Regions from separate parts of the Maricaulis virginensis genome, predicted to be linked through region 2. Evidence: predicted binding sites of a transcription regulator. Region 2 holds the regulator's gene; the other holds the start of a gene.

Region 1 (6,103 bases), on a different contig from region 2:
GGCCGGCCAGCACCAGGCTGGAACCCGTGATCCGGTATGTCATGTCTGTCCCCTCGATAAGCTGCGCGGAGTTTAGCGCGACTTTCCTCCCAATCCCATGGGGAAGTGGGCCGTTGGGGCGGCTCGGAGTGCCGGGCAACCGGCTCTGCTGATCCTTTCCTCTTTGAGGGACATGTACCTCTGGTACGTGTCCCTCGATTCAGCAAAAGAAAAGGCCCGCTCATCCGAGCGGGCCTTCCTTTAAGCGTTCAGCTGAACGGCAAGACTACATCATGCCGCCCATACCGCCCATGCCACCCATGTCCGGCATGCCGGCGCCTTCTTCCTTCGGCGCTTCCGCGACGGCAGCTTCCGTCGTGATCAGCAGCGAAGCGACCGAGGCAGCGTCCTGCAGGGCCGTGCGGACGACCTTGGCCGGGTCGATCACGCCGAAGGCCAGCATGTCGCCGTATTCTTCGGTCTGGGCGTTGAAGCCGAAGGTCGCGCTGGGGTTTTCCATGACCTTGCCGACCACGATCGAGCCTTCGACACCGGAGTTTTCCGAGATCTGGCGGATCGGAGCCTGCAGGGCACGGGCGATGATCGCGATGCCCTGGGTCTGGTCGGCATTGTCGCCTTCCAGGCCGGCCAGCTTGGCCGAGGCTTTCAGCAGGGCGACGCCGCCGCCCGGCACGATGCCTTCTTCCACCGCAGCGCGGGTGGCGTTCAGGGCGTCGTCAACACGGTCCTTCTTCTCTTTCACTTCGATCTCGGTGGCACCGCCGACCTTGATCACGGCCACGCCGCCGGCGAGCTTCGCCAGGCGTTCCTGCAGCTTCTCGCGGTCATAATCGGAGGTGGTTTCCTCGACCTGGCGGCGGATCTGGCTGACGCGCGCCTCGATGTCGGCCTTCGCGCCGGTGCCGTCGACGATCGTCGTGTCATCCTTGGTGATGTTGACGCGCTTGGCCGAGCCCAGCATGTCGAGCGTCACCGTTTCCAGCTTGATGCCGAGGTCTTCGGAGATGACCTGGCCGCCGGTCAGGATAGCGATGTCTTCCAGCATGGCCTTGCGGCGATCGCCGAAGCCCGGAGCCTTCACGGCTGCGATCTTCAGGCCGCCACGCAGCTTGTTGACCACGAGGGTGGCCAGCGCTTCGCCTTCGACGTCTTCCGCGATGATCAGCAGCGGACGGCCGGACTGCACGACCGACTCGAGGATCGGCAGCATCGGCTGCAGCGAGGTCAGCTTCTTTTCGAAGAGCAGGATATAGGGCTCTTCCAGCTCGGCCTGCATCTTGTCGGCATCGGTGATGAAGTAGGGCGACAGGTAGCCGCGGTCGAACTGCATGCCTTCCACGACATCCAGCTCGGTTTCCAGCGACTTGGCTTCTTCGACCGTGATCACGCCTTCATTGCCGACCTTGGCCATGGCCTTGGCGATCATCTCGCCGATTTCCGTGGCGCCGTTGGCGGAGATGGTGCCGACCTGGGCGACTTCGTCAGAGCCCTTGATCGGGGTGGAGACGGCCTTGATTTCCTCGATGACCAGGGCGACGGCCTTGTCGATGCCGCGCTTCAGGTCCATCGGGTTCATGCCGGCGGCAACCGACTTCATGCCTTCGCGGACGATGGACTGGGCCAGGACCGTGGCGGTCGTGGTGCCGTCGCCGGCGACGTCATTGGTCTTGGACGCCACTTCGCGCAGCATTTGCGCGCCCATGTTCTCGAACCTGTCGGCCAGTTCGATTTCCTTGGCGACGGAGACGCCGTCCTTCGTGGTGCGCGGAGCGCCGAAGGATTTCTCGATCACGACATTGCGGCCCTTCGGACCGAGCGTGACCTTCACGGCGTTGGCGAGGATATCGACGCCGCGCAGCATGCGCTCGCGGGCATCGGTACCGAAATGTACGTCTTTAGCAGCCATTGCTTTATTCCTGTGTGTTGGGTGTCTCGAGGGATCTTCGGAAGGGCGGCCGCCTTAGGCGCCCATGATGCCGAGGATGTCGGATTCTTTCATGATCAGGAGTTCTTCGCCGTTCAGCGTGACTTCGGTGCCCGACCACTTGCCGAACAGGACGCGGTCACCGGCCTTCACGTCGAGCGGGCGGACCGTGCCGTCTTCCTTGATCGCGCCACCGCCGACGGCCACGATCTCGCCTTCCTGGGGCTTTTCCTTGGCCGTATCCGGGATGATGATCCCGCCCTTGGTCGTGGACTCTTCTTCGACGCGCTTCACCAGCACGCGGTCGTGCAGAGGACGAAAGGTCATCTTGGTCTATCTCCAAAAAGAGGACTGTGGTTCCTGGCAGGGCCGGGACTTAGCACTCACCCCGGCCGACTGCTAACAGCGGGCAGATAAGGCGCGGGGTGCGAAGCGTCAAGAGGCGCCGATTGCAAAAAATGCGACTGCGCGCAGTGCGGCGCGAACGAATTGCGGTCATCGCGCGTTCATGTGATGGACCATACATCCGACGTTGCAACGCCTGTCACATTTCAGGTTATGATCGCAACCGGTTGCGTAGCTGAGAGGGAAACCCGATGAAACTTCGCACTGCAGTCGTCACGTCCCTGGCGGCGCTGGCGGTAACCGCCTGCACCACCACCGACCCCTATACCGGCGAGACCCGCCCCAACTACACCGGGCGCGGCGTGCTCCTGGGTGCGGCCGCAGGCGCGGCCCTGGGCTATCTCACCAATACCAATGACAGCGAGGAAGGCCGCACCAACGCCCTGATCGGCGCCGGTATCGGCGCGCTGGCCGGTGGTGCCATCGGCAATTACATGGACCGTCAGGAGGCGGCCATGCGCGAGGCGCTGAGCGATACCGGCGTCGGCGTGCGCCGTGAAGGCAATGATCTTCGCCTGATCATGCCGGGCGATGTCACCTTCGCCACCAACTCGGCCGACATCCAGGGCCAGTTCTATGGCATTCTCAGCGATGTCTCGACGGTGCTGAACCGTTATCCGGCGACCTATGTCGACGTGGTCGGCCATGCCGACTCGACCGGTCCGGCGGACTACAACCAGACGCTTTCGGAAAACCGGGCGCTGTCCGTCGCCAACTATCTGATCGCCCAGGGCGTGATGCGCGACCGCTTCTACGTCGCCGGCATGGGCGAGCGCTCGCCGATCGCGTCGAACGACACGCCGTCGGGCCGCCAGCAGAACCGCCGCGTGGAAATCCTAATCCGGCCGCACACGACGTCGTAGGGCGTTGCCGTCTCTCCTCCCCGCGGTCAGCGGGGAGGGGGACCGCGCAGCGGTGGAGGGGCGCCGCGCACCGGCCCACTTCCCCACGTGGTGGGGAAGAAACAACACGGCCCGCTTCGGCGGGCCGTTTTAGTTTATGCATTCCAATAAAGATCAATATGTTGGATAGATGTGCCGGGTCAGGGTTTACCTTCGTTAACCAAACGACAACCGGCAGCGACGCAGATTAACCTTCAAGCATTCGTGACGATTCGCTGCATCGGAAGGCCAGCATGCCCCGCGCGCTCGATATTCTTATCCTCATGACCTACGTCGCCATCGCGACCGTGGCCGCGATCGGTTTCGAGTGGCTCGGCCTGATGTCCGGCATGACCGCCTGGATGATGGGCGCGATCGTGTTCATCGTCGCCGGCATGGCCCATTCCGCAGCGTCGCGCTCGCAGGAGCGTCGCACGCTGGAAAAGGAAATCCACAATCTCAAGGCCTCCAACCTGGCGCTCGCCGAGGAGTTCGAGGCAGCCCAGAAGCGGATCGACGCGATCACCGACGAGCTGCGCGCCGAAGCGGTCGAGCGCGACAATGCGCTGGTGCACGAGGTGAAAGTGCTCGAAGACCTCGTCCGCCGTGTCGGCGGTCCCCGCGAGGTTGGCGCCCGTACCGGTACCGGACAGGCCGCAAGCGGCGGCTCGACCGATATCGACACCGTGCGCGATGCGCTCAGCGCCAACCGGGTCGATCTCTATCTCCAGCCCGTCGTCACCCTGCCGCAGCGCCGCGTCGCCTTTTATGAGGGCTATACCCGGCTGCGCGATGCGACCGGCCGCGTGCTGACACCCGCCTCCTTCATCGCCGCCGCCGAGGAGGCCGGCGTGATGACCGAGGTCGACAATCTCCTCCTGTTCCGATGCGTGCAGATCGTGCGCCGTCTGACCGGCCAGGACCGCAAGGTCGGCATCTTCTGCAATGTCTCGCTGAACTCGCTGTCGGACGAGGACTTCTTCCCCGAATTCCTCGACTTTGTCCGCCAGAACAAGGATCTCTCCGGCTCTCTGATCTTCGAGATCTCCCAGCGTGCCTTCGAGGAGCGCGATGCGATCGCGGCCCGCAACATGGCCCGCATGGCCGATTTCGGTTTCCGCTTCTCCGTCGACCAGATCAATCATGTCGATCTCGACCTGAGCGAGATGGAACGCGCCGGCGTGCGCTTCGTGAAGATCGGCGGCAAGCGCCTGCTCGACGCCATCAATAATTACGAGTCGATCGCCGGCTATGAGGCGGGCTCGATCGCTCACGAGGACCTGGCCGGCCTGTTTGCGCGCCATGGTATCGAGCTGATCGTCGACAAGATCGAGACCGAAAACACGGTCGTCGAAGTCCTCGAACTCGATGTCGCCTACGGTCAGGGCCACCTCTTCGGCGAGCCGCGTCCGGTTCGTGACGACGTGCTGGAAGAGACCGGCCAGCAGCCGGCGGTTCGCCTGGCTGGCTGAGGCCTTCGGGCCGCTCCTTTGCTAGCTTCAGCCCTTTCCCATCGTCATCCCCCGGCTTGTCCGGGGGACCCCGACCAACCGCAGGGCGATATTGCTGCCGCGGCGCGACTTATCTGTTTTCCCACTGGCTAGCAGAGGTCCCCCGGACAAGCCGGGGGATGACGACCGTAGGGAGGCGGATGGAGTCCCGGCAGCGCCAATGCCCGATTGACGCCGGAACTCCCCCCTGCTTCAAGCGCGCCATGACCGGTTTTCCCCGCCTTGGTGCGCTGCGCGATCACTACGATATTCTCTATTGCGACGTCTGGGGCGTGATCCGGGACGGCAAGGCGCTTTTGCCCGAAGCCGTCGAGGCGCTGCAGGCCTTCCGGCGCTCGGGCGGTGCGGTCTGCCTCGTCTCCAATTCGCCGCGCCGCAGCCCCAGCCTGGCGACCATGCTCGCGCAGATGGGCCTGCCGGACGATGCGACCGACGCGATGGTGACCTCCGGCGATGCGATCCGTGCCGAACTCGTCGCGCGCACGCCGGGCCGCGCCTGGCGGATCGGCCCGGACCATGATCTGGGCCTTTATGACGGGCTGGACATCATCTTCACCGATGTCGGCGAGGCCGACTTCATCACCTGCACAGGGCCGGACGACTACTGGAACGGCACGCCGGACGAATATGCCGAACGGCTGGCCGTCGCGCGCGAGCGCGGCCTCGACCTGGTATGCGCCAATCCGGACATCGTGGTGCAGGCGGGTGACCGCCTGATTTTCTGCGCCGGGGCGATTGCACGGCGGTATCGCGAAATGGGCGGGACGAGCGTGGTGGCCGGCAAGCCGCACAAGCCGATCTATGATCTGGCCCGGGCAGCGCTGCAGGAGCGGGGCTTCACGGTCGAGCCGGACCGGGTTCTCGCCATCGGCGATGGGCCGGAAACCGATGTGGCCGGGGCCATCCGTATCGGCGTCGATGCGCTGTTCATTGCCGACGGCATTCTGGGCGCCGACATGAAAAGCGACGGCTTCGATGAAGAAGCCGTCGCCCGCGCACTCGATGAGTATGGCGTCTCGGCGCGATGGCAGGCGCCGAGACTTGTCTGGTAGATCCGGAGCGTTTTCAGCGAAAGCGGGTACCGGTTTCGCGGTTCGAAAACGCGACCGGCAAACCTAGTCGAACAGCGAGTCGATCGAGGACTGGTCGAGATCCGGCGCCGCGCCGCCGGCATCGGCGAACATGGCGTCGATATCGTCCTGGCTCGTTTCCGGACCGCCGATGGCGGGACCGTTGAGCAGGTTCTTCTCGGCCCGGGCCTTTTCGGCCTTCTCGGCTTCGGATTCGTATCCGTCGGCGTCGCGCACGCCCATCACTTCGGCAAAGCGCGAGACGCGGCTTTCCACGTGACGCAGCGAGTTGACGACCTTGGAGACGCGCTG
Region 2 (6,103 bases):
TGCGATGCTGCTGACCATGATGGACCAGCCCGTTCTGGGCGGTCTGGAACTCACGGCGACGGCGAATATCGACCTGGGCGCCTGGTTCGCGGTGGTCGCGCTGCTGGTACTCGCGGAGATCTTCCGCGAAGGTGCGAAAATGCGCCAAGAACAGAAACTCACGATTTAGGGAGGCGCCATTCATGCCCATTCGCGTCACCCTGGACCGTATGCTCCTTGAGCGCCGCATGTCGCTGACCGAATTGTGCGACCGTGTCGGCATCACCATGGCCAACCTGTCCATCCTCAAGACGGGCAAGGCCAAGGCCGTGCGCTTCTCCACGCTGGAGGCGCTGTGCCGCGAACTCGACTGCCAGCCGGGCGACCTGCTGAGCTTCGATGATGACGAGGATGAAGACGGCCGCGACGCCGCCGAATAGGCGCGGAAGGCCTCGGCAGAACACGAAACTTCGCCGTCCCTCATACCGGCGAAGCAGACGGCGGGGGTGGGCCTGCACGGAAGACCCTCCCTCACGGAAGGGGCCCTTCCCAAAGAGCCCGTGCGGGCCATTTCCAGCCCCCCAGCGCACTCCCGCCGTCTGTCTCTTGCTAGCAATTTGCCGCAATTTCCGAAGGATAACGCCACCGGCCGCGCTGGCAAGCGCGTTGACCCCACACCGCTTTCCCCGGACCCCGTTCCGGGGCCCGGCATACGAAGGCATTTGTGCTCAGTTTGTCAGCAGTCACAGGGCCGGAATGCGCTGTGCGCCTCCGGGGAAACCGGTCCAAGGATGGGTCGCGGGCGCTACCCCTTCAACGCCGCCAGCTGAGCGGCGCACAGATCGGTCACGCCGGCCTTGGCGAGGGCGAAGAGTTCGTGGAAATCGCTTTCCGGGATCGGCTTGTCCTCGGCGGTCGCCTGGATCTCGACAATACCGCCGGTATTGGTGAGGACGAAATTGGCGTCGGCTGCGGCGCGGCGGTCTTCCTCGTATTCCAGGTCGAGGCGGGTTTCCCCGTCGATCACACCGCAGGAAATCGCGGCGAGCTGGCCATGCACCGGATCGGCTTTCAGCAGGCCTTCCTCGATCAGATAGCCGGTGGCCTGTTTCAGGGCCACCCAGGCGCCGGTGATGGCCGCTGTGCGGGTGCCGCCATCGGCCTGGATGACATCGCAGTCGACGGTGATCTGGCGTTCGCCCAGCGCCTTGAGGTCGACCACGGCCCGCAGGGAGCGGCCGATCAGGCGCTGGATTTCCTGCGTGCGGCCGGACTGTTTGCCCGCCGCCGCCTCGCGGCGTCCCCGGGTGTGCGTGGCACGTGGCAGCATGCCGTATTCCGCCGTCACCCAGCCCTTGCCGCCACCGCGCAGCCAGGGCGGGACGCTGTCTTCGATGCTCGCCGTGCACAGCACGTGCGTGCCGCCGAAGCGGGCCATGCAGGAGCCTTCGGCATAGACGGAAACACCGGCTTCCAGGCTGATCTCGCGCAGTGCGTCGCGGGCGCGTCCGAAGGGTCTCATGCATTTCTCCACGTCTTGATACCGGCCGCTCCTAGCGGCATGTGCGCATCGCTTCAAGCGCCGCGGCAGGGATCGCAGACAGGAATAGAGAATTGAACCGGCGCAAAGCGGAGATTAATTGAATGGCATGGCTGATACGCGACCCGAATCGACCCTGGCCGCCCTGGACGGACGGATGCGCACGATCTTCCGCGAGATCGTGGAAGCCTATCTGCGCTCCGGCGAGCCGGTCGGTTCGCGCACGCTGTCGCAGACCGGCAATCTGTCGCTGTCGCCGGCCTCGATCCGCAACACCATGTCCGACCTGGCCCAGATGGGCCTTCTGACCGCACCCCATTCCAGCGCCGGCCGCATGCCCACCCATGCCGGTCTGCGCCTGTTCGTCGACGGACTGTTGCAGGTCGGCCAGCTGACCGAGGACGAGCGCAAGGCGATCGAGGGCAAGGTGACCCGCTCGGGCCGCACCCAGCAGGACCTTCTGTCGGAAGCCTCATCCCTGCTGTCGGGCCTGGCAGGCGGGGCCGGCCTGGTTGTCACGCCCAAGCGCGAGGCACCGCTGCGGCATGTCGAATTCGTGCCGCTCTCGCCGCAGGAAGTGCTCGCCGTGCTCGTTTTCGAGGACGGCACGGTGGAGAACCGGCTGATGCGCGCACCGGACGGCATGCCGCCGGTGACGCTGATCGAGGCCGGCAATTATCTTTCGGCCCGGCTGAAGGGGCGCTCCCTCGCCGAGGCGCGCAAGGCGATCGAGGCCGAGATCGCCCAGCGCCGCTCCCAGCTGGACAGTGCCGCAGAAGACCTGGTCAAGCAGGGCCTGGCCGACTGGTCCGGCGGCTCGGCCGAGCGCGCCCTGATCGTGCGCGGCCAGGCCCGGCTGCTGGAAAGCGTCGATGCGGCAGGCGATCTCGAGCGGATCCGGCTGCTGTTCGAGGACATCGAACGCAAGGAAGAGCTGATCACCCTGCTGGACAAGGCCCGCGACGGCGATGGCGTGCGCCTGTTCATCGGCGCCGAGAACCCGCTTTTCAGTCTGTCGGGTTCAAGCGTGATCGTGGCTCCCTATATGAATTCCGACCAGGAAATCATCGGGGCGCTGGGTGTAATTGGCCCCACCCGTTTGAACTATGCGCGTGTTATCCCCCTTGTCGACTACACCGCCCGTGTCGTCGGACAGATCCTCGACGGCACGCGATCTTGAGAGTGAAAGCGAATGAGCGAGACCGAAAACAGCAAGCCTGAAGACAACGGCCAGCCCGAGACGGAAGACGCCGCCGCGACCCCGCAAGCGGGCGCGGAGGACACGGCCGGCGAGACCGGTGCCGATGCGTCGCCGGACGATGCGATCGTGAAGCTGACGGCCGAGCTGGATTCCATGCGCGACAAGCTGTTGCGCGCCCTGGCCGAGGCCGAGAATACCCGCCGCCGGGCCGAGCGCGATGTCGCCGATGCCCGCAGCTATGCGGTATCCAGCTTCGCCAAGGACATGCTGGACGTGTCCGACAATCTGTCGCGGGCGGTCGGCGCCGTCGATCCCGCGACGCTGGACGGCGCACCGGACGCGGTGAAGAACCTCGTCGAAGGGGTGGCGATGACCGAGAAGGCCCTGCTCTCCAAGATGGAGCGGCATGGCGTGAAGAAGGTCGATCCCCAGCCGGGTGACGCCTTCGACCCGCACCGCCACCAGGCCGTCGCCCAGATCCCGTCCGACCAGCCCAATGGCCGCATCGCCTCGGTGATGCAGACCGGTTTCGTGATCGGCGAACGCACCCTGCGCGCCGCCATGGTTGCCGTCTCGGCGGGCAATCCGTCCGGCGACGGCAATACGTCAGGCGGTAACGGCGTCGACGTCACCGCCTGACGGGACATCGCATCAACAACACCCGTTTTCGCCGCGCCCCCTCGCAAGGGGCGCGGCGAAAGTCCATGATGAGCCCGTCATGAAACGGGGTTGAAAATCATGTCGATGCTGCCGCAATGGGCAATGGACGCGCTGAACATCCTGACCCAGCTCCTTGTGCTGGCGCTGGGCGCCGCGGCGCTGGCGATGATCGTCATGTACATCATTGATCGCGCCCAGACCGCCGATGCGGTGCGCCGCAACTACCCGCTGGTCGGCCGCTTCCGGAACCTGTTCACGACGCTGGGCGAGTTCTTCCGCCAGTATTTCTTCGCCATGGACCGCGAGGAACTGCCCTTCAACCGGGCGGAGCGCGACTGGGTCTACCGGTCGGCCCAGGGCGAGGGCGGCACCGTGCCCTTCGGCTCCACCAAGCCGATGGACAAGGCCGGCACGGCGCTCTTCGTCAATTGCGCCTTTCCGCTGCTCGACGATCATGCCGCCGCCACCGAACCCCTGCGCATCGGACCGCACGCCCGCCACCCCTATGATGCGCCCTCCTTCTTCAATATTTCCGGCATGAGCTATGGGGCACTGTCGAAACCCGCGGTGCAGGCCCTGTCGCGCGGCGCGGCGAAGGCCGGGATCTGGCTGAACACCGGCGAGGGCGGGCTCTCGCCCTGGCATCTGGAGGGCGGCTGCGACATCGTCTTCCAGATCGGTACCGCCAAGTATGGCGTGCGCAATGCGGCCGGCGGGCTGGATGATCAGCGCCTGCGCGACATGGCCGATATCGATGCGGTGAAGATGTTCGAGCTGAAGCTTTCCCAGGGCGCCAAGCCGGGCAAGGGCGGCATCCTGCCGGCCGAGAAGGTGTCGGCGGAAGTCGCGGAGATCCGGGGCATTCCGGTCGGCGAGGCCTCGATCTCGCCGAACCGGCATCCCGAATTCGACGATGTCGACGGCCTGCTCGACATGATCGGGCATATCCGCGAGGTCACCGGCAAGCCGGTGGGGCTGAAGGCGGTGATCGGCGCCCATGGCTGGATCGAGGACATGTGCGAGGCGGTCACACGCCGCGGCACGGAGAGCGCGCCGGATTTCTTCACCATCGACAGCGGCGATGGCGGCACCGGCGCGGCGCCGATGGCGCTGATGGACAATGTCGGCCTGACGATCCGCGAAAGCCTGCCCATGGTGGTCGATATTCTCGAGCGCTACGGCCTGCGCGGCCGGGTGCGGGTGATCGCGACGGGCAAGCTGCTGCTGCCGGGTGCCGTGGCCTGGGCGCTGGCAGCCGGTGCCGATTTCGTCCAGTGCGGCCGCGGCTTCATGTTTTCGCTGGGCTGCATCCAGGCGATGAAGTGCCACCGCAATACCTGCCCGACCGGTGTCACCACGCACGACAAACGCCTGCAGCGCGGCCTCGTCGTCACCGACAAGGCCGAACGCGTCGCCCGCTATGCCGACACGATCCGGAGCCATGTCGAGATGATCGCGCATTCCTGCGGTGTCGCCGAGCCGCGGCAATTGCGCCGCAAGCATGTGCGCATCGTCCAGGAAAACGGCCGTTCGCTGCCGATGAGTGTGATCGACTTCATGCCGCCGCCCGATGGCCGCAACCGGCCCGGCGACATGCCTTCCCAGCCCTAGCAGGACCCTGGCGGTGACCCTCCTTGCGCTGCGCCTGATGCATACGGCCGTGTTCGCACTCTGCCTCACCTGTCTGGGCCTGATCGCGCATTATGATCTGACAGGACGGGGTCTGGTGCCGGCTCTGTGGGCTCTGCTGCCGCCGGCACTGGTGGGTCTGGGACTTCTGCTCAATCGCGGCGAATGCATCCTGCAGAGCTGGGCCAGGCAGCTCACCGGCAGCGGCGAGGCCTGGGCGCGCGACGTTTTCTTCCTGCCGGAAAGCTGGGCGCTGCGGACGGTGCCGGTCATGCTGCCGCTGTCGCTGGTGCTGATCGCGGCCATGCCGGCCCGCTATCTCGCGGGATGACCAAAGCGTAACGGGTGTGACACGGGCCCGACAGGCCGCCTGCCGTCAGGATGCTCCGGCAAAATCAGGGGGAATGGCATGCTGGGACTGATCGTACTTCTCGCGCTCGAGGCACCGCCGGCGGAACCGCTGGCGCTCTACGCCCGGGCGCGCGAAACCGTCGAAACCCATGGCGACGCACTCTGGCCGGGCCTCGCCGACGCGCCCTTCCGGATGCTGCTGAATGATGGCGAACGGGAGTTTCTGGTCTGCGGCGGCACACCGGACGGGTTCGAACCGGCCGGGACGGATCCCGCGACCGGCTGTTCCCTCTCTTGGCGCGATGCGCAGTTCGGGCCGAACCTGCTGGCCACCTTCCCGCTGTTCGGGGTCAGCACGATCGTGACCGGCACGCCGGAAGAGACCGGACAGACCCCGCGCGCCTGGCAGCAGGTCGTGCTGCACGAGCACATGCACCAGTTCCAGGACACACATCCCGCTGCCAGCTATGCCGCCGTTCAGGCGCTTGACCTGCATGGCGGGGACGAGACCGGCATGTGGATGCTGAACTATCCCTTCCCCTACGCCGACCCGGCGACCGCGGAAGCCGGGCGCGCCCTGGCCGACGCGGCCCTGGCAGCGCTCGATGCAGAGCCGGACGGGTTCGACGCGGCCTTCGATACCTATGCCGCCGCCCGCGCAGCTTTCACCGCCGGCCTGTCGGACGCCGATGGGCGCTATTATGAATTCCAGGTCTGGAAAGAGGGGGTTGCGCGCTGGACCG

What was found. Region 2 encodes HrcA, which represses chaperone genes, less so after heat shock. Its sites were predicted from a motif close to GTTAGCANTCNNNNNNNNNGANTGCTAAC; they were not measured.
Region 1: groES (co-chaperone GroES) is a predicted target of HrcA. The motif match lies at 2,300-2,328, and genes of this name have one in related genera.

What each region holds. Positions count from the first base shown of each region.
Region 1 covers NZ_BSFE01000013.1:79,022-85,124, forward strand. Annotated here, with positions in the region: gene PKE71_RS16440 (S9 family peptidase) at 1-43, opposite strand, end outside; gene groL (chaperonin GroEL) at 266-1,906, opposite strand; gene groES (co-chaperone GroES) at 1,961-2,251, opposite strand; gene PKE71_RS16455 (OmpA family protein) at 2,521-3,192, shown strand; gene PKE71_RS16460 (EAL domain-containing protein) at 3,465-4,682, shown strand; gene PKE71_RS16465 (TIGR01459 family HAD-type hydrolase) at 4,925-5,773, shown strand; gene PKE71_RS16470 (protein phosphatase CheZ) at 5,837-6,103, opposite strand, start outside.
Region 2 covers NZ_BSFE01000012.1:87,737-93,839, forward strand. Annotated here, with positions in the region: gene PKE71_RS15955 (DUF2975 domain-containing protein) at 1-169, shown strand, start outside; gene PKE71_RS15960 (helix-turn-helix domain-containing protein) at 183-419, shown strand; gene rph (ribonuclease PH) at 785-1,501, opposite strand; gene hrcA (heat-inducible transcriptional repressor HrcA) at 1,629-2,699, shown strand; gene grpE (nucleotide exchange factor GrpE) at 2,712-3,359, shown strand; gene PKE71_RS15980 (FMN-binding glutamate synthase family protein) at 3,465-4,991, shown strand; gene PKE71_RS15985 (hypothetical protein) at 5,005-5,340, shown strand; gene PKE71_RS15990 (hypothetical protein) at 5,419-6,103, shown strand, end outside.